Regions from separate parts of the Acetobacter oryzoeni genome, predicted to be linked through region 2. Evidence: riboswitches for the same ligand, from Rfam matches in the RefSeq annotation. Region 2 holds a riboswitch; each other region holds the start of a gene.
The links. A riboswitch is a leader RNA that binds a small molecule or an ion and turns the genes downstream of it on or off. The one in region 2 is predicted to bind cobalamin.
Positions count from the first base shown of each region.

Region 1 (10,129 bases), 880 kb from region 2:
GAATTCAAGTTGCTCTTGTCACCTACCATGAACAAGCGCGCAAACCCCTGCGGCATAGAAGGTGCAAGAAGCTGCGGTTTATAGCCGCCTGCAAAGGCGCTAAGCAGCCTTAGCGGACCCCCATGCGATAAAACACATACATTTTCTTCGCGCTGACACACTTCGCGCCAAAAGCTTTGAATTCTCTGATGCAGATCTTGCCCACTTTCACCTTCTGGCGGTGCAAAACCTGCCGGATTCTGTGCCCATTCATCCAGCAATGTGCGGTCTATATCCTGCCAACGCACACCTTCCCACCTACCAAAATTCAATTCCGCCAACCGATGATCCACGCGCAATTCCATACCTGCGCTTTGCGCCAAACGCTGCGCCATCTGCCAACATCTTTGCGCAGGAGAACTGTATAGAACCTGGCACACAGCACCTTTTGCAAGAACAGAAAGCCCAGAAACGATATTCTCCCACCCAGGTTTGAGAGCAACATCCTGCCTGCCATAACAAACGCCCTGTGCAACCTGAACAGGAGCATGCCTTACCAGCAACACGGGAAAAGATCGCATTTCAATATCTCCTTCTCACCGCCTGCCCCAGCTTTATCAGGACGGCAGAGCACTTTGTGCATACCTTGTTATCACACAAATTTCCGCGTTCGTTTTTGCATATGCTCTTTTCACAAATAGGAAGAGTTCAAAATTTTCTGATTGGAACACCGCGCCAGAACATGAAAGAATGACCCGGAAACCAAACCACGCTGACCACCACATACACCAAGGGATGTGCCATCACCTGCTACCAAATCAGCCAGTGGCACATCATCACCTGTTTCCGTGACTGTAGCATAATGGAATTCATGCCCACGCAAGCGTGTACCTGCACAACCCAATACGTTATCTGCCAGTAATGTGGCTTCACGATAGCCCAAATGCAGCTTCCGATGTGCAAAAGATGTTACATGCCCTAACAAACCTGTCATGGAATGTATTTGCCCCTGTGCATCTTCTAACGCACGGCCCAAAACCATATAGCCTCCGCATTCCCCATGCACTGGGTGCTTAAGCGCAAAATCCTGCAACCCTTTTTTAAAGTGCTCTGCCTGCGCTACTTGGCCTGCATAAAGTTCCGGATATCCTCCGGGCAGCCAACAAGCATCACAAGAAGTATCTGGGGCCTGATTGGCCAAGGGAGAAAACGGTATCAATTCCGCACCAGCTTGCCGCCAGAATAAAGAAAGATGCCCATATAGAAACGAAAAAGCGGCATCATCCGCCACGGCAATGCGTTGCCCCGGAGGAGGAATACACGCCTTTGCCATGGATACCTGATCCACTTTCCGCTCAGCCAAAGGCGCTGCCGCTTCTAAAATGGCATCCAAATCCAGTTCACGCTCTGCCTTATCTGCAAGGTCAGATAACCACCCTGCGAGGTTGCCGTGCTCACGCGCCTGCACCAGCCCTAAGTGCCGTTCTGGCAATACCTCACCCTTTTGGCGCAGGAGGGCACCACAAACAGGCAGATCCGCCATAGCCACAGCAGAGCGCGCCAAACGCTCATGCCGTTCGGATGCAACGCGGTTTAGTACAACACCATGCACCTGCACAGCATCGGACCACCGTGCAAAACCCTGTGCAATTGGCCCGACAGATTGCCCCTGTCCGGAAACATCCAGCACCAGCAAAACAGGAATACCAAATAGAGCTGCGATATCAGAAGGCGCGCCACGTGCACCCTCTGGCGCCATCAATCCATCAAACAACCCCATGGCAGATTCCACCACAACCACATCTACATCTTTGGCAGCGGCATCCATAATGCCAGCCAATAAATCTGTAGGCATGCACCAGCTATCCAAGTTCAGAGGTGGGCGATGTGTGATAGCGGCATGAAAAGCGGGATCTATATAATCCGGCCCAGTTTTAACGGCCCCAACCCGTAACCCTCGGCGCTGAAAAGCTGCCAGCAATGCAAGCGTAACCGTTGTTTTGCCACCACCAGAGCGAGGGGCCGCAACCATGATAATACGAGGGGCCTTCATGCCTTGTTTTCCTCATCCAAAACACAAGCCACACTATTTCCCCGTGGATGCCACAAGCCTCTTTGCCATGCATCGGCAAAACGTGCGCGCATTGCTTCTCGTGCTGCTGGGTTTTCCTGTTTCAAAAATGCATCACACACGGCGTTACCTAAGGTTTGGTCAAAAACCAGATCAAATTGCCTATCAAAGCGTTGGGGCAACGTAGCCGCAAATCCGTGCAACGCATCTAGCCCACGCGCCATTTCCGCTGCCCCTGCGTATCCGTGCTGCTGCATGCCATAAATCCATTGCGGATTAGCCAACCGGCCACGCACAATACGCGCCACTTCCTGCGCTGCTGTACGTAAGCGGGGCATATCCGGCCGAGATGTATCTCCATGTAATATAGTTGGCATTGCCCCTAATGTAGCTGCGGCGGCAGAAAGACCACCTTCATGCGCAGCTATATCCGGGCTTTCTAAAATATCGGTTTCTGCATTGTCCTGCACATGCAGCACAGCTTCTGCCTGACCAACCAAATTGGAAAGCGCCTGCATATCCTGCTGGCCATCCCTGCCACCACCATATGTCCAGGATGATCCTTCCAACCAAGCTGTTCCGAGTTCCTGCTTATTGTCCCAAGCGCCTGTATTCAGGCGTTCCTCAACACCTGTGCCGTAATTACCAGCCGCAGCCCCAAAAATACGGGCCGTGGCACGCTTTCGGGCCTCTCCTTCCAGCCCTTTGACAGAAGCTGCCAAAGGGTTCCATTCAGCCGGTTCATTTCGTTGGGCAACAGCAGTCACAGCTTGATCAAACAGGGCTATCTGATCTGCAAAAGCATCCCGAAACAAGCCAGAAACACGCAAAGTTACGTCCACTCTTGGCCTGTCCAGCAATGGCAAGGGAATAATTTCAAACCCGCATACATGCCCTGTACTGGCAGTGCGCTGCACTTCCACCCCCATAAGGCGCAAGGCAAGCGCCATATCCTCACCGCCCGTACGTAAACTGGCAGATCCCCACATATCCATAACAATATGCGTTAGATGTTCCCCCTGTTCCTGCAAATGCCTTGTCAGCAACAGTTTTTCCATTTTTTTGGCCAGCACCATGGCAGAGGGTGTAGGCAATGCACGTGGGTCCACCGTAAACAGGTTACGCCCTGTTGGCAGCACATCTACGCGCCCGCGGGTTGGCGCTCCTGCTGGACCAGGTGCGACAAAACGCCCACTTAATGCTGCAAGAAGCGCCTGAGCCTCTGCTTGTCCACTTTGCATGATTTTATGCGCGACCTTAGACGTAAAAGCAGCATCTTCCTGCCGCCCACAGGCCTGCGCAATAATTTGCACCAGTTTTTTGGAATGTGTAGCTGGTTTGCCAAAAACATGCAGGCCATCACGAATTTGCAGATCTTTTACATCGCACAAATAAGCATCAAGCCGTGCAAGTGCTTCTGCTTCATCCAGTTCTCCGGGGCGCACACCACTTTCGGCCAGCATACCCGTGCGTATGGCTTTATCCAGAATATCAGCACGCAATAAAGCACCGCGACGAGGATCCAGCCCATCTGCCTCAGCATATTCATCAATCAGGCGTTCGAGTTCCTGCGCCTCTGCCGAAAGTTCAGCCTGCATAACAGGGGGCGTCATATGGCCAATAATAACCGCACCCAAACGCCGGCGTGCAGCCGCAGCTTCGCCCGGATTATTAACAATAAATGGGTAAATAACTGGTAAATCACCTGTTAATACGGTTGGCCCACAAGATGGAGATAACGCCACGGCCTTACCGGGCAACCATTCCAGTGTGCCATGCGTACCTAAATGCACCATGGCATCGAGCTTTTTCACATGCTGCAACCACAAGTAAAACGCAACATATGCATGGCATGGCGGTGTATCAGGATCATGATACAGGGCTTTACGATCAGCCACCGCCCCTCTGTCTGGTTGCACAGCCAGAGAAATATTCCCTAGCTGAATGTAACGCAGGCAAAAAACACCATCTTTTACATTGGCATCCTGTTCAGGGTCACCCCATGCTGCACAAACAGATTGCACAAAAGCCGGATCTAAATCTGCCAAAAGCTGACGATAGAGCTTTGTATCAAGAACAGGCTTGGAGCAGCTATCAATCAAAGCAGAAGCAAGGGCTTTTGCATCAGGAGCATCTTCTGCTCCTATATTATAGCCTGCATGATGCAAGAATGTGAGAATGGAAGATGTAGATGCAAAACCATCCAATCCCACAGCATGCGCTATATGCGCTCCAGATTTTTCTAGCCCCGCGCCTGGATAATCAGACAGAATAATAGATATTTTCTTGTCTGGTTGTGGAATTTTCCGCAATCTAGCCCATGCAATTGCACGGCCTGCCACCAACTTTATACCTGGTTTATAAGGATCTCTGAACGCAGGCTGCCCGGGCTCAGCATCCTTTCTGAAAGAAATTGGAAAAGTTGCAATTGTACCATCCAACTCTGGCAAGACCACTTGCATGGCCATATCTGCCCGCGCCAGACCACGTGGGCTTTCTTCCCACAAAGCCTGTGTACATCCCGGCTGCAAAAGTTGCAGAATAGGCGCATCAGCCACATCCAATGGTGAAAAACCATTCTGGTTTCGTGCAGAAAAGCACGTTGCATCCAGAACAACATCAGGTTTTGCAGATTGTAGGTAATGGCTTACATCTTTAGAAACGGATGGATCCTTTAAAGAGGTAACATACACAATCTCTACAGCGCAGCCACGTTGTGCCAGTTCTTCTGCCAGAGATTCCGGGCCTGCCACATCCCCTACCAGCAAATGCGCGCGATACAGGAGTATGATCGCTTTTATCTGGAGTTGCGCCTGAGCTATGGCAGGAGAATAAGAACGATAGACACCCCATGCAGGCAATGCTTTGGGTTGTGTTCCCTTATCTTCCTGCATACCCGCAAGAGCAGACATGAGCCCTAATGCCGCACAGATGTTATCTGGGCCACCTTGCTGGAAAAAACCATTTAAGCGCGCGTAATGTTCAGCAGAAACGGTGGAAAGTTCTGCCAGCCGCCTATCTCCTCCTATATGTCCTACTTGTTGCTGCGCATCAGAGCTATGGCTTTGCAAAATATCACCAGGTAGCAAAGTTAGCGGCACACCTGTTTCACGGCTCCATGCCGCCAACTCTTCTGCCCCATAGCGCCAGTAATCCAAACCACCCAGCAACCGCACGACAACACAGCGCGCTTTTTGCAATGTAGTTTCAATATACAGATCAATCGACATAGGGTGGCGTAACCGTGCAAGACTTGTAACCTGCAAGGTAGGACGCAACGCGCTTCCTTCAGTTTGTGCACGTAAGAGAGCTTCTGCATGGCGCAGGGCCAGAAGATCGCTTTCTGTAAAAGAAAGTACAATCAGATCAGCTGAAGGAAGGTTAAGATCTTCCGCCACTTCCTGTTCATCAAGCGTCCGGTTTTCCCGCACCAAGAGATGCATAAGCCCACTCCGTCCTTAATCAGGCCGTTACCAATGTACCGCCAAGCGCCTTGGCTATGGCCGGAGCCTCCAGCCCCTTTTGCCCGATCACGACAATGCGGCCTTCTCGTCCATCATTGGCAGCAAGAGGACGATCAAATTCGTGCCGAAAACGCGTTCCCACACCCTGCACTGCCAAACGCATGGCCTTACCTGCCACTGCGGCAAAACCTTTCATGCGCAGCACATCATAACGGCGTGCTGTATCCTGCAAGAGCGTTAAAAACTGCTCCACACTCTGTTGCTCAGGCACACGCACCACAAAACTTTCGAAGTCATCATGTTCGTGTTCGCCATCTTCTGCATCATGATGGGAAGGACGAGCGGCCAGATCAGCTTCTGCCGCAGCTCCGATACCAAGCAATATGGCCGGATCTACCTTGCCTTCCGTGGCACGTACAATCTGCACAGGGCGCGGTGCTGTGTGGCGGATTTCATCTTCAACACGTGCGAGTGCATCTGCATCAAGCAGGTCTGTCTTGTTCAACACCACAAGATCTGCAGCGTTGATCTGATCTTCAAAAACCTCTGCCAAAGGGTTGTCATGATCTAGGGATGGGTCTGCTGCACGCTGCTGGGCAATAGCTTCCGGGTCATCTGCAAAACGGCCAGCAGCTACTGCTGGTGCATCCACTACGGTTATCACCCCATCAACAGTCATGCGGTTGCGCACTGTTGGCCACCCAAAGGCCTTGAGCAATGGTTTAGGCAGCGCCAGACCTGATGTTTCAATCACCACATGTTCTGGCGGATCGGCCCGATCTAGCAGGGCTTCCATTGTTGGCAGAAAATCATCTGCTACCGTGCAGCACAGGCAGCCATTGGTCAGTTCGACAATATCATCTTCCTTGCAGCCTTCCACGCCGCACCCGCGCAGAATTTCTCCATCAATGCCAAGAGAACCAAATTCGTTCACCACCACGGCAATGCGGTGCCCTGCTGCACGCTGAAGAAGATTGCGCAAAAGGGTTGTTTTGCCTGCCCCTAAAAAACCAGTGATAATGGTTACAGGCACGCGAGATGCGAGTGTCATGAAGGCTCCTGTTCATCATAAAGTTGTGCGGGAACACGCCCCAGCACCATATTGGAAAGAGATGCCGGACGGCGCGAAGGCATGACCGTGCCCCGCGCGGATTTTGCATAGAGTTGGGCATACGTCAGAAGATCTTCTGCTTTTTCAGCGCCCAGATGCCCTAATAACCATGTCCAACGCTCTGGCATGGCAATGGCTGCAGTGCATCCGCGATCACAGGCAGCCAGACACTGCACCTGACGCAACAGAACCGGAGCTTCCTGCCCAGCAGCTTCTGCTTCCTGCACCAAGGTCTGCAAACGTGCATACAACTGGGCACCCGGCGGCTGATCCATAGCAGGCCCACCACGCCGACATGTGACACACACATGCAAAACAGGGCGATTCTGAGGTGATTTTTGAGAAGAATCGGACGCTTCGGCCATGCTGTATCCCTGAAATAACTACCATTCTAAAAGAACGGCTGCTTGAAAAGGGGTGCAGATACCCGGCGCCCCTGCCCAGAGATGACAGAAGAAATGCACCCTATGGTGCATCTATGCCTGCCGGGCACCCCGCCAGCAGCAACGCCAGAACTTAATAATTAAGGCCCGCCTATATGCTTACGCATAAGGCACCAATGGCAGGTTTCCTGGCTTGTACCCACATATGCTCTCCCTTACAGGCCAGAACATAAAACAGCGTTCCCTACCTTCCCAGCCTGTACGTAGGCCAGTGGCACATTGGGCCAGAAAGCCCATACGGAACACCATGGGTAACTTACAGTTGCGGGGGCAGCGACGGCCTTGCACCGTTCTTCCCTTTTCATCCCGTAAAGGACACCATTAGCCCGCGCACAATGCGCATAAGCGGCCTTTGCTTTCAACCCGCAGTTTTAGCCCTGCAACTTTAAAAGTCTGCTGATCTGAAACAGGATTGAGGCTTCACGCTAATGTTCCTGTGCTTTGCAGCCTTATTTCCATTATTGACGCGCAAAACAGCTATGTTATATTCGTATGAATATACTTTATATGTCAAATATTCTTTCGCTAACTAATGAGGATTCCATGACCTCCCCACGCGTTCTGCCCACACTGGATGAAACGCGTTTTTCAGACATGGCGCTTACCTTCCGCATTATGCGGTTAGCCACCGTCTGGCGCACGCAACTGGACCGGGCCTTACGCCCGCATGGCATGACATTGGCCAGCATGCGCCCGATGGCTTATTTGATGATGATGCCCGATGGCGCCACGCAAAGTGATCTTGCAGCCGCCATGAATGTGGATTGCTCGGCACTGGTGCGTATTCTTGATTTGCTAGAAAAACAAAAGCTGATTACTCGCCTGCAGGATACGCGGGACCGGCGTGCCAAAAAACTTGTGCTTACTTCTGCTGGGCAGGAAAGATGCACGCTGTTCCATACCATTGCAGCGCAACTTGAGCAGAACGTTCGCCAGAACCTTACAGAAGATCAGGTACGTAGCTTAATTCATGATCTGTCCTGCATGCTGGAAACGCATCATGAACGCTAGATCTGAGCACAGCAGTCATACGCTCTTTTCCCTTAACACTCTATTATCCCGCTGCTTACCGGCCTTTTTTTCTGATGAAGCCCAATGGAATGCTTTTAAAGCTACCGCAGGTTATTCTGCCCGCGTGTTTTTGTGCATTGGCATTGCCGTTTTTCTGGCATTTATGTTCCAGCTTCATTCCCCCCTCAGTGCAGCCACAACTGTTCTTATTGTGGCAAACCCAACTGTAGGGGCCATGGTTTCAAAAAGCGTATGGCGTGTTATCGGCACAGTTATTGGGGCTGTTATTAGCGTTGGCATTATGGCCGTATTTGTACAGTCTCCCGTTCTGTATTTTGCAGCGCTTTCTGTTTTTGTAGGTATAGCCTGCATGGTGGCCACGTTTCTGCGCTTCTTTCGTGCCTATGCTGCCGTGCTAACCGGTTATACAATTGTTATTATTGCTGCACCCGCTTTTGCAGACCCAGACAATATCTTTCTTTCTGCAATGGGGCGCTTATCTGCCGTGGTAACAGGCGTGGTGGTAACAGCCTGCGTATTTATGGTGACAAGCCCGCGCAAACCCAGCGCGGTGATGGAAAAGCTGGGAAACGCTTTTCGGGATACCATTCTCCATGCAAAAAACTTTCATGCACAGGAAGGTCTTTCCGCCACACCGGAAGAACATGCGGCAGAAGAAAACAACCCATCTGAAACCACAGATACCGCAACCACAGGCACAGCATTCCGCAGCCTGCCACAACCCCTTTATGATAGCCGCAGCCGCCTTCTGGCAGGTATGGCCGGTTTAACACCAGCCATAGAATTTGCTGCTGCAGATGACCCAGATATGCAGGCCCGTATTTCTAACCTGCGTCTGGCTCTCAACCGTTTAACCGGGCTGATTGTCAGCTATCATCCCTATTGGTTAAACCTCTCTTTGGTGGATGCACAATCATGCCCCGTGCATCAGCATGTTGCCGAAACATTAGAGCACATTCTGCATTTTACAGAGCAACCCGGTTGGCTGGAAAACCCCGCACCAGTTTCTACCTGCCTGCATGATTGCCTGAAAAATCTGGAACAACTTTCACGCAATAATCCGGCACCCGGCTTGCTGGCAACACTAGATAATACGCGTGATATTCTGGTACAGATAGATCTGGCCCTGTACGATTTGACGAGCTTGCGCCGCGATCGTGAATCCTCTTACACGCGCCAATATCTGGAATGGCCAGTTGCCTTGCGTAATGGTGTGCGCGGCATGTTTATTGCGCTTCTGGCTGGCATGTTATGGTATGTTTTCCACTGGAGCGCAGGCCCTATGCTGATCCTGTATGTGGTGGCAGCCTCCAGCCTGCTTTCAACGGCGCCCTCTGCCGGCAAAGCAAGCCCCATGATGGCAACTGGGACGATGTTGGCCGTGCCTATGGGATTTTTATGCCATTCCCTGTTTTTACCCCGCATAGATGGCTACCCGCTTTTATGGCTGACGCTCTGCCTGTTTCTGCTGCCCGGTGTATGGCTACAATTTCACCCACGCTACAGCATTGGTGCATTTGGATATGCGGTGTTTTTCACCATGCTGCTCTCTATCAACAACCCTATTGTTTATAATGACCTGGCACTTACCAATAACTGGATGACCATGGTGGCAGCCTGCGTGCTTCTGGTGCTGGTTTTTCGGGTTATTTTACCGCCAGATCATCGGCTGGATGCTGCACGGTTAGTTTCTTCCCTTACGCGTAGCCTGCAACAACTGGCTCTTTCCCATAGCCGCAAGCCGGTGCAATGGATTGCATGGGAGGGTCTTCAACTTCAGAAAATTACGCGGTTGATGATGCGTCTTTCCTTTATTCCTTCCGGTATAGACAGGCAGGGATATACAGATGCAGCCTTTGCAACACTTTCCCTAGGAAGGCTCATTTTACGCCTGCGTTGGAATGCAGAACACGTAAAACTCAACACACAGGCGCGCTCTGCTCTTGAAAATGCCTTAAAAGCCTTTGCCATGTTACGTCATACACCATTAGCTACTGCAGATGCTTTGGAACAGGCTGCCGCCATTATT
Region 1 is NZ_CP042808.1:2,295,118-2,305,246, forward strand. Features, by position in the region: gene EOV40_RS10670 (histidine phosphatase family protein) at 1-560, opposite strand, end outside; gene EOV40_RS10675 (cobyrinate a,c-diamide synthase) at 671-2,032, opposite strand; gene cobN (cobaltochelatase subunit CobN) at 2,029-5,493, opposite strand; gene cobW (cobalamin biosynthesis protein CobW) at 5,513-6,565, opposite strand; gene EOV40_RS10690 (DUF1636 family protein) at 6,562-6,990, opposite strand; cobalamin riboswitch at 7,170-7,406, opposite strand; gene EOV40_RS10695 (MarR family winged helix-turn-helix transcriptional regulator) at 7,561-8,079, shown strand; gene EOV40_RS10700 (FUSC family protein) at 8,069-10,129, shown strand, end outside.
Region 1: it holds a riboswitch for cobalamin, as region 2 does, so the genes downstream of both, EOV40_RS10690 (DUF1636 family protein) here and EOV40_RS02135 (TonB-dependent receptor plug domain-containing protein) in region 2, are expected to answer to the same signal.

Region 2 (10,129 bases):
CATCTGCACTTTCCTGCCCGTAAAAGAACGGCGTATCCATAGGGCCGGGGCCAATGGCGTTAACAGAAATGCCACGCGCGCCATATTCCTTGGAAGCCGCACGGGTGAAGTGTTCCACCGCAGCCTTGGAACCCGCATAGGTGGAATAGAACGGTGTGTACGCGCCTAGCAGAGATGTCACCAGTGTTAGCAGCTTGCCGTTATCGGCCAGATGTTTTCCGGCTTCACGAATGAATTGATACGCCACCTTGGTGTTGATGGTGAACATGGCATCAAATTCTTCATCCGTGGTGTCTGCAATCGGCTTTTTCAGCACTTTGCCCACGGTGTTAATGGCAATGTCTGGCGCGCCAAAAGCCGTTTTTGCATCTGCAAACAGTTTGGCTACTGCTCCGGGCTGTGTCAGATCAGCCTGAAAAGCCTTAGCCTGCGCGCCTGCCGCTTTTACAGCGGCCACAGTGGCATCGGCTTCCGCCTTGCTGGCTGCGCTATGGTAATGGATGGCAATGGCCTTTGCGCCATGCTCTGCCAGATCCCGCGCAATCAGCCCGCCCAGATTTTTGGCCCCACCGGCTATCAGAACGGTTTTGCCTTTAATGCTGTGGTCTACCATGTTGGGTGCTCCCTTGCATGTATCGGGGGCCGATGGATGTGGCTCCCGTTTTCTCTTGCCACCGTATCAGCTACAGTAGGCGGATAAAGCTGCCTGTTCTGACAACACTTGCCAGATTTCCCGAACAATGCAGGTGGCAGCCCAAAAGGCTAACGCGCATGGATAGGATAGATCTTTTTCGTATTTTTGCCCGCGTGGTAGAGGCGGCCAGTTTTACCCACGCGGCAGAAACCTTGGGCATGCCGCGTTCCAGCGTATCCGCCGCCGTGCAGCAGCTAGAAAGCCGCGTGGGGGCACGTTTGCTTACGCGCACAACACGCACAGTTACCCCCACGCCAGATGGCGCAGCCTTTTACGAACACTGCCTGCGCCTTGTGGCGGATGTGGAGGAAGCGGAAAACCTGTTCCGCCAGAGCGAAAGCGCTGTGCAGGGTGTGCTGCGTGTTAATATGCCCGGCCGCATTGGGCGGCTGATTGTAGCCCCGGCCTTGCCCGATTTTCTGGCAACATATCCCGGTCTTTCGGTAGAACTGGGGGTAACGGACAGGGCCGTGAACTTGGTGGAAGATGGGTTGGATTGCGTGCTACGCGTTGGGCCCTTGCAGGATTCCGGCCTGATTGCCCGCCGCATGGGGGAGCTTGAACTTATAAACGTGGCCAGCCCCATATATCTTAAGCAGCGCGGCACACCCCAATGCCCGACAGATTTGCTGAAAGGGCACGAGGCTGTGCGTTATGCCTCCCCCCAGAATGGCCGGGTAGAGCAATGGGAGTGGGAGGAACACGGCCATACCCACACGCTGGATGTGCCGGGCCGCGTAACGGTTAACAGCGCAGAGGCTTTAATAGCCTGCACACTGGCCGGGCTGGGGGTGATGCAGATACCCGCTTACGATGTGCGCTCTTACCTGCATACAGGCCAGTTGGTGGAAATACTGCCCCAGTGGCGTGCGGCACCGCTGCCTATGGCGCTGCTTTATCCGCACAGGCGGCACCTTTCCATGCGGGTGCAGGTGTTTGCCACATGGTTGGAAAATTTGGTGCGCCAGCAGGTTTTGCGTCCTGTTTCCGCCATGCCGTAAAGCGGGTGTGTTTCTGCAGAATGTCCGTTGCATAAACACCCAAACACGCCCAAAGAGCGCAGGCCATGTTGACCATAGAAAACATTCTGCTGCTGCTTTTGCTGGCGGCAGTCAGCAGCCTGCTTGTTGCCCTGTTTAAACAGAAGGTGCCGCAGCCGGTTATCCTTATCATTCTGGGTGTGTTTGCTGCGGTGGCGGGCATGCATGTCAGCTTGCAGCCAGATATGTTCATGTTTGTGTTTCTGCCGCCATTGCTGTTTGCAGATTCATTTCGCATGCCATTGCGTGAGTTTGCAGAACTGCGCGGCCCCATTCTGTTTCTGGCCTTTGGGCTTGTGGTGCTCAGCACGCTGGTATGTGGCTATGCTATCCACTGGATTGTGCCAGAGCTGGGCCTGCCCATCTGCTTTACACTGGCGGCTGCACTTTCCCCCACAGATACGGTTGCGGTTTCCAGCCTTATTGAAGGGCGCAAGGTGCCCAACCGGCTGTTGCAGATTTTATCGGGCGAGGCCCTGTTTAATGATGCCTCCGGCCTTGTGTGCTTTCGCTTTGCCATGGCCGATGCCCTTACGGGTGAGTTCTCTTACAGGCAGGCTTTTGGCACGTTCCTAATGGTGGCGCTGGGCGGCCTGTTGGTGGGCGCTGCGGTGGCATGGCTGGCTGTTAAGCTCAACCGCGTGCTGGTGCGCCGTGGGTATGATGATCCGCAATCCCAGATCATCTTTGTGCTGCTCTTGCCGTTTTTAATGTACGCCGCGGCAGAAGCGGTGGACTGCTCGGGCATTCTGGCCGCCGTGGCAGGCTGCATGGTGCTCAAACTTTCTGGCATGATAGAGGACACCGCCACTTTTACCCGCCTGCAGGCCACAACGGTCTGGAACATTGTCAGCTACGTTTTTAACGCGCTTATCTTTTTGTTTCTGGGCATGCAGTTGCCAGAACTGTTGCAACATGGCGTGGCGCTGGGCCGGAAATATGATGTGGCCTTGTGGCAGGTTGGCCTGTTTGTGGTGCAGATATACGCCATTATGCTGGCCATGCGCTTTGCAGGTGTATGGACATCCGTTTTCGGCCGTTGGGTGGTGGCGCGCATTGGCAGCCTGCCGTTTGAACCCACAGGTTTTGCAGGCAGCATGTTGCTGACATTTGCTGGCGTGCGCGGGGCCGTTACGCTGGCGGCTGTACTTTCCCTGCCCGAAGGCACGGATGGCACAGATGCCTTTCCCATGCGCGATGCCGTGGTGGTGGCCGCTACCGGGGTGATTGTTCTTTCCCTGCTGGCAGCCAGTGTGTTCATTCCGCTGTGTTTGCGCTTTTTGCCGCAGGAGACGGTGGACAAGAACGCGCAGGAAGAAAACATGGCCCGCCAGAAGCTGATACGCGCAGCCCTTGCGGTGCTGACAAAAGCGCGCGCGCAACCGCCAGCGCCCAACCCAAACAGCACAGCACTGGCAAAGCCCGAGGGGCAGAATGCAGATGAAGCCCTGCGGCAGGAGGTGATAGACCGCCTGTATCAGCTGTATCACAGCCGTTTGGAAGAAGAGGACGAAACGCCGCGCATCACACCGCTAGACCGCAGCCGCGCCCTGCGCCATGCGCGTATGGAACTGGCGCTGCGCCTGCAACTGCTGCGGGCCGAACGGCAGGCCATGCGGGATATGACATCGCGCAGCGAGATTAACGACCAGACAGAATGGAAGCTCCAGCAGGAACTGGATTATGAGGAGCAGGTTATCCGCTCCCAGTCTCAACGCCTCCCGCGTGAAGCCTAAAGCCAGCCGCCGCGTTGGGGCGTGCTTTTGTTGACAAGCCACCCCCAGCCTGTAAACCACACCGCATGATGGTTTCCCCCAAGGGGAATGAAAAGGGAACCGGGTGCCCGCGCCATTGCCTGCAATGGTTTTGCGATATTCCCGGGCTGTCCCCGCAACTGTAAGCGGCATGGATGTGCACGCACGGCGCAAAGCGCTGGCCCACTGGAACAAACCTTTCCGGGAAGGGGTGCCACAACCGAAAAACCGCAAGCCAGGAGACCTGCCATCAGCACACAGTTGCAGACGGGGCATGTCAGCCGGGGTGTGCTGGCAGGCTGGGCAAGCGGTCAGCCAATGGGGTGGTTTGTGCCCTGTGGTGGAAAAAGCCGGGCCAAGTCTCGTGGCAACGCTGTTAAACCGCGAGATTGCCTTAACCCATGCGCCTAAAAAACCTTTTGCTTACCGGCTCTTCCCTGCTGCTGGTAGAAACCACTGCCGCCATTGCGGCAGATGCCACAAGCCCCGCTACATCAACGGGTAAAAACACCGTTGCTGCCAAAGTGGCCGTAACACCTGCCGCCACCGCTCCGGCGCAAAAGGCGCCTATCTCTCATGCAGCGGAGGGTGCGCAAGCTGTGCAGGCCCGCAGTGCGCAGGCTTACCCGGATTACGTTACGGTAAGTGCGGCACGCCACCCCATGCGGGCGGATGAAATTGGCACGGCCATGACGATTGTGACAGAAAAGCAGATCCTCACCCAGCAGCGCCGCACGCTTACAGATATTCTGGTCCGCCAACCGGGGCTGAATGTGGTGCGTTCGGGTGGCTTTGGCGGCACCACCTCCATTTTCATGCGCGGCAACAATGCCAACGAGGTGAAAGTGCGGCTGGATGGCATGGATATTAACGATGGCAGCTCCACCTCCGGCGCGTTTGATGCTGCGCAGTTTGTTACCGATGGCATGGGCCGCATAGAAATTTTGCGCGGGCCACAAAGTGGCCTGTACGGGGCAGATGCCATGGCCGGGGTTATTGATATTACCACAGCACAGGGGCAGGGCAGGTTTACGCCTTTTGTGCGGGTGGAAGGTGGATCTTACGGCACGTTCAATCAGGTTATAGGCGCGCGCGGCAGTAAGGGAAAGTTTCATTACAATGTTGAACTTTCCCATTACCGGCAGGATGGTTTTCATGAAATCCCGCGCTATATCGGCCGCTATTTTGGCGCAGACAAGGAACAGCGCCACCGGGGGGACAGAAACGATAACCGCTCCGCCAACATTCGCTTGGGCTATGATGTCACCCATAATTTTGATCTGGGGCTGACGGCCCGGCTGATACAGAGCAACCTGCACACCTACAGCGCCTATAATATGGAAGATGAATATTACAGTCGGCTAGGATATTACGGTGATGTAGGGAGCGAGCGTGAACACACCACGCAAAATCAGGACATTGTGCGGGGCACGGCGCATTTATCCTCATTCGGGGGCAGGTTCGATCAGGTGATTGGTCTGGGGTATATGACAGGCCGCAGAAGCTGGACAGAAACCGGCACCACGCTGGAAGGTGATGCCTTGCAGTATGACCCCACATATTACCGCACCAGCCGCATTAAAATAGATTGGCACGGCACTGTTAATCTGGACAAATACGGATCTCTGCTTGTGGGGGCAGAGCATTTTCATGATACGTTCAATTCCAGCCAAGGGAACAGTGCAGCATCTTCCACACCGTTCAGCACCAGCGCGGGCATGGATACCACAGCAGGCTATGGGCAGTATCAGGGCAACTGGAACAAGATTTTATATGGCGCGGCCAATATCCGGTATGATGCCAATTCCCGCTACGGCAATTACGTGACGTGGCGTGTGGCTCCGGCCATTCATATTCCGCACAGCGGCACGGTTATCAAGGCCAGTGCGGGCAGTGGCTTTCATGGCCCTTCATTGTATCAGCTTTTTGCCAACCAGATTTCCACCAGCTATGCGGAAAAAGGTAACCCCAACCTGCGGGCCGAACGCCTGATAGGGTATGATGTGGGCGTGGAACAAACGCTGGCGCATGACAAACTGCATTTTGGGGCCACATGGTATGAAAACCATGTGCGCAATCTTATTCAGTCTGTCAGTTCCTACGAAAATTACTATTCCACCTATTCCTACAATAACGTGGCCCGTGCCCGCATGTATGGCGTAGAAGCGTATCTGGATTGGAAAGCGCTGGATACGCTTGATTTCAACCTGAACTATACATGGACCCACGCGCGAGATGCCTCTACCGGCCAAGCCCTCCAGCGCCGCCCGCAGCACAAGTTCAACTTCAACACCACATGGCAGCCGGTGGATGGGCTCTCGCTTTCGGGCAATATTCTGTATGTCAGCGGTTCGCGCGATACGCCGGTTATTTCTGATACGTACCAGTATTGCAGCACATGCGGCAAAGACCACGGATATTTCACCATAGATCTGGCGGCCAGTTATAAAATCAACCGCTATGTCACCGTATTTGCGCGGGCAGATAACCTGCTCAACCGCCAGTATGAAAGCCCTATAGGCTACCTTCAGCCTGGCCGCGCAGGCTATGGCGGCTTTACGCTGAATTACTGATGCAGCTTTCCGTCTTCCTTCGCCGGGTGGTTGTGTGTGCATGGGGTGCTACCCTTGCGGCGTTTGCACCCGGTGCGGCATGGGCGGAGCGTGTGGCATCGCTCAACCTGTGCACAGATCAACTGGCCCTTATGTTGGCAGATCACAAGGATATTATAGGCGTATCCACCCTTGCGCGGGATTGTACGGAATCTGTGTTGTGCCAGCAGGCGCAGGATGTGCCGGTGTTGCAATCCACCGCAGAAACAGTGCTGGCCGCCAAGCCCGATGTGGTGCTGGCAGGCCGCTTTACGGCACGCTTGGCTGTGCGGGCCGCCAAGGAGGTAGGGGCCAAGGTGCTTACGTTGCCGCCTGCATCCTCCTTGGCGGATATTCCAGATCAGATCATGCAGGTTGCCAATGCGGTGGGGCAGCCAGAACGCGGGCGGCAACTTGTGGCGGCGTTTCAGGCCCGGTTGGCAGAAATAGCCACAACCCGCCAGGTGTCAGACCCCATAGCCGTGGTGTATGAGGCCAACGGTTTTGTGGTGCACGCCCATAGCCTGCCAGATGATGTGCTGGCCCGTGCCGGTTTGCGCAACTTCGCCACCACGGCAGGCACACCCCCCTTGGGTGGGCGCGTGCCGCTGGAGGTGCTGTTGGCGTATCACCCGGATTTATTGGTGAGAGACCCTTCCGGCCCCGGCCATTCCCTTGCGCAGGCCATGCTGTCCAACCCGGTTATGCTGGCTATGTTTGCGCCGCCGCATGTTGTGGATGTGCCAGCCCGCCTGTGGCTTTGTGGGTTGCCGCAAACGCTGGATGCCGTTGCCACATTACGCCATGCGCGGGATGGTATTGTGGCTGATGCTGCAAGGCATGTTTCACATCCCCCCATAGCACAACCCACGGTAAAGGAGACCCAACCATGAAGCCCCTGCGCCCTGTTGTGCTGAACACCCTGCTGGCGTTGCTGGTGGCTGTTATGGCTGTGGCCTCCCTATGGTGGGGGGAAAGCAGCATTAACGTGCCTGCGGCTTTGGCAGATTGGTGGAACGGTGCCCATTCCATAGGCGCGGTCATTATGGGGCAGTTGCGCCTGCCGCGCATGTTGCTGGCCCTTATGGTCGGTGGCACGTTGGGGCTAAGTGGTGCGGTGCTGCAAGGTTATTTGCGCAACCCGCTGGCAGATCCTGGCCTTTTAGGTGTTTCTGGCGGGGCGGCCCTTGGGGCTGTGTGCGTGTTTTATACAGGGCTTTTTCAAATTGCCTCGGCATTGCTGCCGTTGGGCGGCTTGGCCGGTGCATTGGTAACAGCCATGTTGTTGGTGGCCTTGGTAGGGCGCGGCGGGGCATTGGTGCTGTTGTTGGCCGGTGCGGCCGTTAGCAGCTTCACGGCTGCCCTTACGGCACTGGTGCTCAACCTGGTGCCCAGCCCCTATGCTACTTTTGAAATTATGCATTGGCTTATGGGGTCTTTAACAGATCGCACATTAAATGATGTGCTGCTGGCCTTGCCCGGTGTGGTGGCGGGTTGCGCCCTGCTTATGGGCTGTGCCCGCGCGCTGGATGCCCTTACAATGGGGGAAGATGTTGCCCAGAGCCTCGGCTTTCGGCTGGGGGGTGTAAGGGGCGTGCAAATGCGCGTGGTTGTGGGCACCGCATTGGCTGTGGGGTCCTGCGTTGCGGTTTCTGGCGCTATCGGGTTTGTGGGGCTGGTAGTGCCGCATTTGCTGCGGCCTTTGGCGGGGCATCGGCCATCTCGGCTGATGGTGCCAGCCTTTTTGGGTGGTGCTGCGCTTTTGCTGGCGGCAGATTTGGCTGTGCGGTTAATGGCCGGGCGTACAGAGTTGCAGTTGGGCGTGGTTACGGCCTTGGTGGGTGCGCCTGTGTTCTTCCACCGTGTGATCCTGTTTAGAAAACGGAATATGCTGTCATGCTGAATGTGCAGAATGTTGGCTTCAGCATAGAAGGCGCGCAGCTTCTCCAATCCGCCAGCGTGCGGTTTGAGGCCGGGAGTGTGACAGCCCTGATAGGCCCCAATGGTGCAGGCAAAAGCACATTGTTGCGCATTATGGCGGGGTTGCTGCCCGCCACGCAGGGGCAGGTGGTGTGTAATGGCGCACCATTGCAGCAGCTTACATTGGCCCAGCGTGCGCGGCTTATGGCGTATATGCCCCAAGATGTGCCGCCGTTTCCGCCCATGCCGGTGCGGGAGGTGGCATCACTGGGGCGTCTGCCCTATGGGGAATCTTCAGCACAGGCCTTGCATCATCCGGCAGTGGCGCAGGCTTTGGCAGAAGTGGGCTTGCAGGATTTGGCAGAGCGCCCGGCCAGCCAGCTTTCTGGCGGGGAGCGTGCACGGCTGATGCTGGCGCGCGCCTTGGCCGTGCAGGCCCCCATCTTGCTGGCGGATGAACCCGTAGCTGCGCTGGACCCGGCACATGCCTTGGCCGTTATGCAGGTGTTTTGCAAACTGGCAGCACAGGGCACATGTGTTGTGGTTGTGCTGCATGATCTGCTGCTGGCCACACGTTTTTGCAAAACGCTGGTGCTGATGCAGCAGGGGCATGTTCGGCACATCATCCCGCCCGCCCGTTTAACGGATGATATGGTGCGCCAAACTTACGGTGTAACCACCCGGCGGGTAGAAAACGCTGTTGTGCCGTGGGATTTATGCACGGCACAACCAAATTAGCATTTGCAAAAATATATGATCAGGGCAGGGTTAATCCGCCCTCACGCGTTACAAGTGCCTCCACACCCGGCACAATACGCTGGATGAGATCTCCCGCAGGTTGGGGCGTGTTGGTGACAACATGGATGGAGGAGGATGCTGCAATGTCCTTGCGTGCGGCATCCAGTGTTTCCCGCGCCTGTTCACGCCAGCCGGGGGTACGTTCTGCGCCTAGTGCCGCCAGCCCGGCACGCGCCAAAGCGGCCAGCCGGGCAGATGCCGCCAGTGCGGGCGTAAGGGCAGCATGGCGGGCTGCAACCTGATGAAACGCGGCATCATTATCCGCCCAGATTGTGAGCAGCCGCTCCAGCTCCGGTTTAAGCTCTACCTTGCCGTTTACAAAAGCTACTGCTTCTGCATTAAACTTTTCAGCCTCAAAGCTATCCGGGCTGGCAATATCTGCCGGGGTGTTTAAATCTTGCTCCGTGGCTGTCTGCTTATGGCGAATTTGTAAAAATTCGTGGTTATGGGCGTAATTGCGAATAGGGGAAACAGCACTTAGCAGCACACGCGGGGCCTGTGTTTCACCCGCTGCCAGACGGTCTAGCAGGGCTTCTGCATCTTCCTGGCTTTTCAGGCCCAGAAGGTCCAGCTTGTCTTGCGTTACGGCCAGCCTGCCATACAGGGTTTGGGGCACGCAGTTTTGCGGGGTAGACCAAAAACGCTCCGCCACAGCGGCCATACGGGGCCATAGGCGGGCATCCAGCATGTCTTCATCCACCACCTCTGTCCACAACGCGCCTTCGGCCCCCAGTATCAGGGTTTTCTGCTGCTTGGTTAAGGGGGGCACGGGGGCTTCGGGCTTGGTGTCTGTTGGGGTGGCAATGGTGCCGCCGGGGCCGGTTGTCTGGGCTGCGGCCTGTGCCTCTGCGGCATCCTTGCGGGTGTCTAGCGGGTCTGTCTCATAATAGGCAGAGGCCGGGAGCAGCCTGTCCAGATAATAAGGGCCGGAAACCACCACCGGCAAACCTGCCTCTGCCGCTTTTGCCGTGTTGGCCGGGCCGCGCCAGCTTTCTATAATGGTGTGGGGTGGTACGCTGGCGGCCAATATCTCATCCCACCCCATAACGGTTTTGCCATCGGCTTTGAGCATCTGCGCCACGCGGTTTGTAAAACTGGCTTGCAGATCAGCCGGTGTGGCAAAATGATGCGCCTGCATGTAGTGCGCAATGCGGGGGGTGAGTGTCCACTGCTTGGCCACCACCTCATCCCCACCAATATGGAACACAGGGTCCGGGAACAGGGCGGACATTTCAGCATACAGGCCGCGCACAAAAGTGTAGGTGGCGGGGTTTGTGGGGTCCAGCGCTGCGCGGTTGATCTCGGCGCGGTCTGTCGTGTTCATGGGCAGAA
Region 2 is NZ_CP042808.1:433,505-443,633, forward strand. Features, by position in the region: gene EOV40_RS02120 (SDR family oxidoreductase) at 1-613, opposite strand, end outside; gene EOV40_RS02125 (LysR family transcriptional regulator) at 772-1,695, shown strand; gene EOV40_RS02130 (Na+/H+ antiporter) at 1,761-3,470, shown strand; cobalamin riboswitch at 3,523-3,754, shown strand; gene EOV40_RS02135 (TonB-dependent receptor plug domain-containing protein) at 3,890-6,061, shown strand; gene EOV40_RS02140 (ABC transporter substrate-binding protein) at 6,061-6,972, shown strand; gene EOV40_RS02145 (FecCD family ABC transporter permease) at 6,969-7,982, shown strand; gene EOV40_RS02150 (ABC transporter ATP-binding protein) at 7,976-8,737, shown strand; gene EOV40_RS02155 (beta-N-acetylhexosaminidase) at 8,757-10,129, opposite strand, start outside.

Region 3 (10,129 bases), 550 kb from region 2:
TGCAGAAGAGACGCAGGTTGAGCAGGACCGCCGCCGGTTGGGCAATTCTGGGCCACTGATTGAGCAAATTGATCCAGCAACAGTGCGAGATTCCCAACGCGCAGCAGAAGCGGCAGCTACCGAGAAAAAGGGCGATGACACACCAGACATGAGCGACCACCTATTGGGTAATATGTGGGGCGCTCGGGACTGGATGGCCAAACACGGTATCAGCTTTGATATTCAGGAAGTGGATGAACTGTGGGGCAACGCCACAGGTGGCACAGCATCAGGGGCCGATGGCGCCAGTGGTTCGGGCACCGGCCCAGCCTATGACGGTGTAACTATGCCAACCTTGACGGTAGATTTGGAAAAACTGATTGGCCTGAAAGGGGGCACATTTAATGTCAGCGCCCTACAGTTGCGCGGGCGCTCCATCTCTCAGGATCATCTGGCCAACTTCAACCCGGTCAGTGGATTTGAGGCCGATCGTTCCACGCGCCTGTTCGAGCTATGGTATCAGCAGTCTTTTCTGGACGGCAAACTGGATGTCAAAATCGGGCAGCAGGATTTGGATACCGAGTTCCTGATCAGTGATTACGGGGCCTTATATCTAAACTCCAACTTTGGCTGGCCCATGGCACCTTCGGTTAACCTGTACGCAGGTGGACCATCTTGGCCCCTGTCTTCGCCAGCTATCCGCATCCGCTACCGTCCTTCAGACAAGTTTACATTCATGTTTGCGGCAGCAGATGACAACCCACCGGGCAACCGCAACAACTCTTTTGGCATCCAGAACGGTGGTAACAGCGCAGACCCCACCAATCAGAACACTCATGATGAGGATGGTGCCAACTTCAACATGGGCACTGGCGCACTGCTGATTACCGAATTGCAGTATGCTCTCAACCCTCAGCCTGATGACATGTCACATGTCACCAAGGATCCCGGCCTGCCGGGCATCTACAAGCTGGGTGGATATTACGATACGGCAAAATTCCCTGATTATCGCTACAACAATCAGGGGAAAGCTTTAGGTAGTGCGGCTGACACCACAGGTATTCCGCGGTGGGACCGGGGCAACTGGATGGTCTATGGTATTATTGACCAGATGATCTGGCGTCCTTCACTCCAATCTCCACAATCTGTTGGCATTTTTGCACGCGCCACAGGTAATGGTGGGGACCGAAACATGATCAGCTTTGCCATTGATGCGGGCATCAACCTTAAAGCCCCGTTCAAGGGACGTGATAATGATACGGTGGGCCTAGGCTGGGGCATTGGCCGTGCTTCTTCTGGCCAGCGACGGTATGACCGCAACTCTGGCGCACCTGTACAAGGCAATGAAAACCATCTGGAACTTACCTATCAGGCACAGGTCACCCCTTGGTGGGTCATGCAGCCAGACTTCCAGTATGTCTGGCATCCCTCTGGCGGTGTAACGGATTGGACAGGCAACCGCCTTGTCGGGAATGAAGCCATTTTTGGGCTCCATTCCAACATCACTTTCTAAAAATTATAAATAAAAAAGCATTCCCTTTCGGTTGCCATTTCATAAATGGAAAAAGTGGCAACGTTAGGAAATGCTTTTTTATACACGCAAAATTTGTATAGAAGGCCGCTCGGAAAAATCAGAGCGTCTTCCGCGCCACACCGTTTGCTGATGACAGGCATTTTTCAGCCAAAGCGCCAAAAACCAGCCCCAATACAGACCACAAAACAATCTGCATTCCGATAGATGCTTCTCTAAAACGCCAAAGCACTACAGCAGGAAAATTGTCTGGCACTTCATTAAAATCTGGCAGACCAAATTGCACAGCAGCGACAAGCGCAATACCCAGAATAATGCTACATACAGCAGCGTTCCAATGCCCGATTACGTTAGACAGTGCGCGCCCCACCAACAAACAAATCATGGAAATGGCGATAGAAAGGCCAACCATTGCAAAATACATTTCTGTCCTCAGCGCGATGGTCTCTTCCTGCCCAACTGCGGGTGGGTTAGGTGGATATTTTAAATCTGGTATCAGCACAAACGTTAAAAACCCAACGCCAGACAGCAATAATGCCATAGCGCGTGGGCTTAATGTTGCAAGACGCTGATAGGCAAATGCAAAAACAATCGCAAAAATACCGCCATATGCGGCACCGTACATCAGCACAGCAGTAAGCAAGCCCCAAGATGCCTGCACACCACGGCTTATCAGTTCAGGTTCTGGCGCGGCACCTGCGGCAGCATCCTGAGCGGCTTCAAACGCAATAGCCAAAGCGACCTGCGGTTCACCAAAAATTTTTGAAAATACAAAAGAAAGCAATGCAGCCAGAATGCCCGCGACCATGCCGCGGGCTAAAAGACGACCAACCATGAGTAAAACTTTCCTCTCGTGCCTTAGTGGCAGGGGAAACCAAGAAGATGGCGGCCATCATGCACAAATTCATGCACAGCATGTCCGGAAATCAGGGAAGTGGCGCCCTGCTCTGCGCCTACAAAGTAGATCAGCAGTGCAGAAACAATCAGGCCGAAAACAGCCCAAGGCAGAATGGCACGAACCGGAATGCTCTGGCCCGCTGCCGCAACCGGCATAGCTGTATGAACAGATGTGCTCATGATGTTGTATCCTTTTTAAATTTAAAGCCCGCCAGAGCAGGCACAAAAGAGTGTGAAACAGAACTTCATGGTTTGGTCGGCCCTCATCATAGAAGGACGAAGCCTAACAGCAAGGGCATTCCGAACACGCCTGCTGTTCTCCCACCTTGAGCAAAGAGGCACCCGAAAGGAACGTCATTCCATGTGAGATACTTGCCTGCTCCATCCGTCAGCCTCTCACCAACCAGCAATCAACGGTGCAGAGCATACCAAAACCTCTTCCAAATTCTATTTGGAACACAAAGCATTGTTACACTTCACCACGCCGCGTGAAGACAAAAGCCCAGAATGTATTTAAGGAGAAATCTGCCGAGGGCAGAGGAGTAAACATCGCAAATCATCCATCTCCGGTTCCCTCGCCCGGCGATTAAACAAGACAACAACGGCAGGTCTCCTGACTTGCGGGTCATTGCGCATTACTCAGCCTTCCCGATGCGAACACCAGTGACTGCCGCTTTATGCGGCTAAGGAGTAATAGGCTCTCCGCCTACAGTTGCGAGGGCAGTTGCCGACTGGGTTCCAAAGCAGGAACCTCCGGCATTCCCTTTCAAACCCGCTTGCGCGGGACCGTTGTAAGATGGCGCAACCCTTACCTTATTTTTGCTTCATATTTCAATCTTTGCCTGATTATGCAGGTATAACTCTTGCCAGAGCCGCCATTTTAACCCACCTGTTTCTGCAGACTTTTCCCTGACTGGCGACTTATGGACCAACGATACCGCATTCCCCCACTAGCCATGCTCAATGCCTTTACGGCGTTTGCACGCACAGGCGGTATCAGACGGGCCGCAGCAGAACTGCGCGTAGATCACGCAGCCATAAGCCGCCACATTCGGGATCTGGAAAATATTTTAGGCACACCTTTACGGGATAAGGAAACAGGAACCCTTACATTAGCGGGTCACACTTATTATTCCCGCATCACCCCATTGCTGGAAGAACTGGCCACGGCCACGGCAGATATCCGCAACCACACGCCCCCCCTTACCATTACCTGCGCGCATGGTTTTGCATACCATTGGTTGCTACCTCGGCTCTCCTCCTTTCGGCGCGCGCACCCTCAACTGGAAATCATGCTGCGCCCAGTAGATGCGAATACGGCTTTCCACGTTACGGGCGTGGAAACAGATAATCATGCTCATATCGGTTATGTGCGTGATGATGCCCCGTTAGCTGAACCCCGCAACACACGCAGCATGATTATTGCCCGGCCAGATGTTTTTCCGGTAGCTGCCCCCACATGTCTTACAGAACTGGGCGGGCAGCCCCGCACAACAGCAGATTTGCTCCGCGCACCCTTATTGCAGGAAGAAGATGAAGCCGAGTGGAAACTTTGGTTTCACGCACAAAATGTAGCCTGCACAAAACTACCTGCCGCAACACGCCTGTGGCAGGCCCATATTACATTGGCGGCTGCCCGCGCCGGAGAAGGCATTGCTCTTGGCAATATTTTCCTGCTGGGAAATGATCTTGAAACAGGCCACCTTGTGCGGGTGCAGCCTACGCAAACCCCTTTGCGAGAAGTAGCCCTAGGGGCCTATCTTCTGCGCGCTTCTACTGCCACATGGGAGAAAAAATCTCTCATCACGTTCCGAAACTGGCTTTTAGAACAGGTGGAACTGAAAACGCAAAGTACACATACCCTCCCTTAAAATGCAGTTAAGCGCCTACGCAACGATATGAACGTGCTTAATTGCTGGTGACTTTTTATCACCACAGAGGCAACAAAAAATCTCCTCCCCCTCCCCCGCGAAACATTTTACGGAACAGAAACAACTTTGCCCGCAACATAGTTCCCGGGAGCCCATATTAATGGCCACGAATAAAGACCTTCTGAACCGCCGCACCAATGCTGTGCCACGCGGCGTTGCTACCTCCACCCCCGTTTTTGCAGACCGCGCAGAAAATGCCGAAATCTGGGATGTGGAAGGCAAGCGCTATGTTGACTTTGCCGGCGGCATTGCCGTTCTGAACGTTGGCCATCGCCACCCAAAAGTGATGGATGCTGTTAAAAAGCAGCTAGACCGTTTTACTCATACGGCTTTTCAGGTTTCTGCTTACGAGCCCTATATTGAGCTGGCTGAAAAGCTGAATGCCCGCGCACCGTTTTCTGGCGATGCCAAAACCATTTTTTTCACCACGGGTGGTGAAGCTACAGAAAACGCCGTAAAAATTGCGCGTGCAGCAACTGGCCGCAATGGCGTGATTGCGTTCTGCGGCGGCTTCCATGGCCGCACGCTGCTGGCTTCTGCGCTTACGGGTAAGGTTCTGCCTTACAAAGCACCCTTCGGCACATTGCCGGGCGAAGTTTACCACATCCCCTTCCCCGATGATCATGACATCACGGTGGAAGACAGCCTGAAGATGCTGAACTTCCTGTTTGCAGCTGATATCTCCCCCAACAATGTGGCTGCCATTATTATTGAGCCTGTGCAGGGTGAAGGCGGCTTCCGCGTTGCCCCTACAGCACTGCTCAAACACCTGCGCGCTATTTGCGACCAGCACGGCATTAAGCTGATTGCAGATGAAGTGCAGAGCGGCTTTGCCCGTACTGGCAAGCTATTTGGTATTGAGCATTCTGGCGTAGAACCCGATCTGGTGTGCATTGCCAAATCTCTGGCAGGCGGTTTCCCGCTTTCCGGCGTGATTGGCCGTGCAGAACTGATGGATTCCGTGCCTCCGGGTGGCTTGGGTGGCACATATGCTGGCGCGCCGCTGGGCTGTGCTGCTGGCTTGGCCGTGCTGGATATTATTGAAGAAGAAAAGCTTCTGGACCGCGCCAACAGCATGGGTGAACGCCTGAAAGCCCGCATTGCAGGCTGGCACAAGCGCACAGATATGCTGCCTGTCAGCATGCCACGTGGGCTGGGCGCAATGGTTGCCTTTGATATTTTGGAACATCATGCTGGTGTGGAACAGCGCAAAGGCTTTGGTTCCAAACTATGTGCCCGTGCCTGTGAAAAAGGCTTGATCCTTCTGGCCTGTGGTGTGCAGGGCGCTACCATCCGCATTCTGACACCGCTGACCGCATCTGATGAACTGGTTGATGAAGGCTTGGACATCATCGAACAGATTCTGCTGGAAGAAGCAAAAGCCTGATCTGCATTTTTCTGCAGTCATCAGCAAAAAGGCGGCCTTTCTTGGGGCCGCCTTTTTCTTTGCCTTGTCATATATTTTTAAAATCAGAATTCATTTCACCAAATATATCGTCATAGTCAGGCCATCATTCCTGCTTACTCTTGAAAATAACGATCAAGAAAAACAGGAGGCCAGAATGACAGCATTTGGCGCGTATTGGCTGCAAATACAAAATTCTTTTCGCAAATTACTGCAAACTTTGCACAATTTAAAAATGCGCAAAGCCGCACATATCAAACATTAAATACGCCATCCCTCCTGTTCTTGCGCAAACAACAAAAAAGCCCGCCTACCATCAAAGGTAGAGCGGGCTTTTTTAGCGCCGTTATGCAGCGTTATTTTTTGTCATCAGAAAACGTGTTCTGACCCCACCGGCCAACATCGTGCGCGGCATTTTCTGTACCTTCCTTGGTCTTGTTCCAAGCGTGCTCGGTGCCTTCACTTGTTTTATCCCAAGCTTTGCGAGAACCGTCCTTGGTTTTGTCCCAAGCGTGCTCGGTCCCTTCGCTTGTCTTGTTCCAAACCTTGTGAGAGCCCTCTTTGGTTTTGTCCCAAGTTTTTTCCGTACCTTCGCGGGTTTTATCCCAGGCGTTATGGGTGCCTTCTTTGGTCTTATCCCATGCCTTTTCACTGCCCTCGGTGGTCTTGTCCCAAGTTTTGCGGGTGCCGTCCTTGGTTTTGTCCCACGCTTTTTCTGTGCCGTTGCTTGTCTTTTCCCAAGCCTTGTTCGTGCCTTCCTTGGTCTTGTTCCAAGCATGCTCGGTTCCTTGGCGGGTGTTATCCCATGCGCGGCCCAGCATGCCTTCCTCAGCGTGAGCGCAAGGCAGGCTTAAAGCAAACATGGCAGCACCCAGCAGAGTTGTAGCGGCCGTCCGAAAAGAATTATGAGACACGAGATACATCCTCTTAAGTGAAAACCTTATTGCTAAAGGTAAGTATTCAAAGGCTTTATGGCAAATGTACGCCACATCCGTGGCAGTTCTGCCAAACACGTTTAACGCGGCAGAGAGTCCAGCGCGGCCTGCAAGATATAGGCCGCAGCCAGCCGATCCACCATTTCTGCCCGCCGCGCGCGGGAGAGATCAGCTTCATCAATAAGCATACGATTCACTGCGGATGAAGAAAGGCGTTCATCCCACTGGCATACAGGCAAGCCTGTCTGTTCTGAAAGCGCAAGCGCCCAATCTCGGCTGGCCTGCGCCGCTGGACCAAAGGACCCATCTAAGGAAAGGGGAATCCCCACAACCATGCCGCCAATTTCGTGTTCTTTGGCAAGATCACGAATAAAGCTGGCCATTTGCCCTAGTTTCCCGCGTTTTACCGTTTGGAATGGTGAGGCCACCATGCGGGAAACATCGGAAAGCGCCAGCCCCACCTGCTTTTTGCCGGGGTCTATCCCTAGCAGGCGTGCGTGTCTGGGCAGGGTTGCAACAAGGTCTGTCAGGCTAAGCAGTGTCATACGGACGGTATGTTGCCTTTCGCGCGATTATGCTAGGTGCTTTCTTCCTATTGAGATCAAGAAAAGAGGGGTCCGCTTTCATGTCGCTAGACCTTGCGACCACCCGCCGCATTGCCAAACTGGCCCGTATCGGGCTGGAAGAGCATGAGCTTGAAGCCACACGCCAGAAGCTGAACGGTATTCTGGGCTGGATTGACCAGCTTGCCGAAGTGGATGTGGAAGGCGTTCCCCCCATGGTGGGGACAGAAACCGAAACCCTGCGCCAGCGGGAAGACAAGGTAACAGACGGCAACTGCCGTGATGCCCTGCTGGCCTGTGCGCCAGAAACATCTGGCCCCTTCTATACAGTACCCAAGGTGGTGGAATAATGCTGACCGGACTGACGCTCACCCAAGCGCGTGAAGGGCTTGCCGCCCGCAAATTTTCTGCACGGGAACTGGCCAAAGCCCAACTGGACGCCATTGCCCGCCTGAACCCGGTGCTGAACGCTTATATTACCGTGTTGCCAGCAGAAACAGTTCTGGCCGCGGCAGATGCAGCAGATGCCCGTTACGCCGCAGGCACTGCCGGCCTTATGGATGGTCTGCCCATTGGCGTAAAAGATCTGTTCTGCACCAAAGGCGTGCGCACCACGGCTGCCAGCAAGATGCTGGAAAACTTTGTACCGCCTTATGAAAGCACAGTAACGGCCAACCTGCTGAAAGCGGGTGCGGTTTTCCTTGGCAAAACCAACCTTGATGAATTTGCCATGGGCTCTGCCAACATCACATCAGCTTTCGGGCCCGTGGCAAGCCCGTGGAAGCGCAAGGATGATCCCTCCGCCACACTGGTGCCGGGTGGATCTTCCGGTGGGTCTTCCGCCGCTGTTGCTGCGGGCTTGGGCCTTGCTGCCACAGGCACGGATACAGGTGGTTCCATCCGCCAGCCTGCCGCGTATTGCGGTATTGTGGGGCTGAAGCCCACCTATGGCCGTTGCAGCCGCTGGGGCACCATTGCTTTCGCAAGTTCGCTCGATCAGGCAGGCCCCATGACACGCAGCGTGGCAGATGCCGGGTTGATGCTGGAAGCCATGGCTGGCTTTGATGAAAAAGACAGCACGTGCTCAAACCGCCCTGTGCCCGCTTTTAGCAAAGCTATTGGCAAAAGCGTAAAGGGCCTGCGCGTGGGTATTCCTACAGAATATCGCTCCCCCAATCTGCCAGCAGAAGTTGTGGCCATGTGGGAACAGGGCATTGCGTGGCTGAAAGAAGCAGGCTGCGAGATTGTGGATGTTTCTCTCCCACACACCAAATACGGCCTGACCACTTACTACATTATTGCTCCGGCTGAATGCTCCTCCAACCTGGCGCGTTATGATGGCATCCGCTTTGGTATCCGCAAGGATGCGCCTACGCTGGATGGTGTGTATGAAGCCACACGCGCCGCAGGGTTTGGTGCAGAAGTGCGCAACCGTATCCTGATGGGCACCTACGTGCTTTCTGCTGGCTATTACGATGCTTACTATCTGAAAGCCCAGAAAGTCCGCACCCTTATCAAGCGCGATTTTGAACAGGCGTTTGAAAATGTGGATGTGCTGCTAACCCCCACCGCGCCGTCTACTGCCTTTGCGCAGGGTGAAAACATGGATGACCCGGTGCAGATGTATCTGAACGACATCTTTACCGTGCCCGCCAGCATGGCCGGGGTGCCTGCCCTTTCCGTTCCGGTTGGGCTGAATGGTAATGGCCTGCCGCTGGGGCTGCAGGTCATTGGCAAACATTTTGATGAAGAAACCGTGCTGTCCATTGGCGGCGCGTTAGAAGCGGCGGCAGGCTTTACGCACCTTCCGTCCGTACATGCGGGAGCAGGCGCATGAGCTACGTAATTGAAGGTAAAACCGGCCCGTGGGAAATTGTGGTGGGGTTGGAAGTGCATGCACAGGTTATCAGCCAGTCCAAGCTGTTTTCCGGTGCTTCCACAAAGTTTGGGGGTGACCCGAACACACAGGTCAGCCTTGTTGATGCGGCTTTCCCCGGCATGCTGCCTGTTATCAACAAAGAATGCGTGGCGCAGGCCATCCGCACCGGGTTGGGGCTGAATGCCCAGATCAACCTGTTCAGCCGGTTTGACCGTAAAAACTACTTTTACGCCGACCTGCCGCAGGGTTACCAGATCAGCCAGTTCGAGCACCCCATCATCGGCAAGGGCTCTATCGAAATTGAGCTTCAGAGCGGTGAAACGCGCCAGATTGGCATTACCCGCCTGCATCTGGAACAGGACGCCGGTAAGCTGCTGCATGATCAGGACCCCACAAAATCCTTCGTGGACCTGAACCGCGCCGGCGTGGCCCTGATGGAAATTGTGAGCGAACCCGATATTCGCGAACCAGAAGAAGCTGGGGCTTACCTGCGTAAGCTGCGCCAGATTCTGCGCTATCTGGGCACGTGTGATGGCAACATGGAAGAAGGCTCCATGCGTGCGGACGTAAACGTTTCTGTGCGCAAGGCGGGTGAGCCTTTCCGCACCCGTTGCGAGATCAAGAACGTCAACTCCATCCGCTTTGTTATGCAGGCCATTGAAGTGGAAGCCACGCGCCAGATTGAAATCTGGGAAAACGGTGGCGAAGTTGATCAGGAAACACGCCTGTTTGATCCGGGCCGCGGTGAAACCCGCACCATGCGCTCTAAGGAAGATGCGCATGATTACCGCTACTTCCCAGATCCTGACCTGCTGCCGCTGGTGGTAGAACAGGCATGGGTGGATGAGCTGAAATCCAAGCTGCCAGAACTGCCTGATGCAAAGCGTGCGCGCTTCCAGAAAGACTACGGCATTCCATCCTACGATGCTGGCGTGCTGGTTGCAGAACAGGCTGTGGCGGATTTTTACGAAACCGTGGCCAAAGGGCGCGATGGCAAGCTGGCGGCAAG
Region 3 is NZ_CP042808.1:2,628,106-2,638,234, forward strand. Features, by position in the region: gene EOV40_RS12260 (carbohydrate porin) at 1-1,492, shown strand, start outside; gene EOV40_RS12265 (CbtA family protein) at 1,611-2,345, opposite strand; gene EOV40_RS12270 (CbtB domain-containing protein) at 2,369-2,587, opposite strand; cobalamin riboswitch at 2,994-3,213, opposite strand; gene EOV40_RS12275 (LysR substrate-binding domain-containing protein) at 3,331-4,278, shown strand; gene gabT (4-aminobutyrate--2-oxoglutarate transaminase) at 4,439-5,725, shown strand; gene EOV40_RS12285 (endoglucanase) at 6,100-6,756, opposite strand; gene ruvX (Holliday junction resolvase RuvX) at 6,759-7,223, opposite strand; gene gatC (Asp-tRNA(Asn)/Glu-tRNA(Gln) amidotransferase subunit GatC) at 7,304-7,591, shown strand; gene gatA (Asp-tRNA(Asn)/Glu-tRNA(Gln) amidotransferase subunit GatA) at 7,591-9,078, shown strand; gene gatB (Asp-tRNA(Asn)/Glu-tRNA(Gln) amidotransferase subunit GatB) at 9,075-10,129, shown strand, end outside.
Region 3: it holds a riboswitch for cobalamin, as region 2 does, so the genes downstream of both, EOV40_RS12270 (CbtB domain-containing protein) here and EOV40_RS02135 (TonB-dependent receptor plug domain-containing protein) in region 2, are expected to answer to the same signal.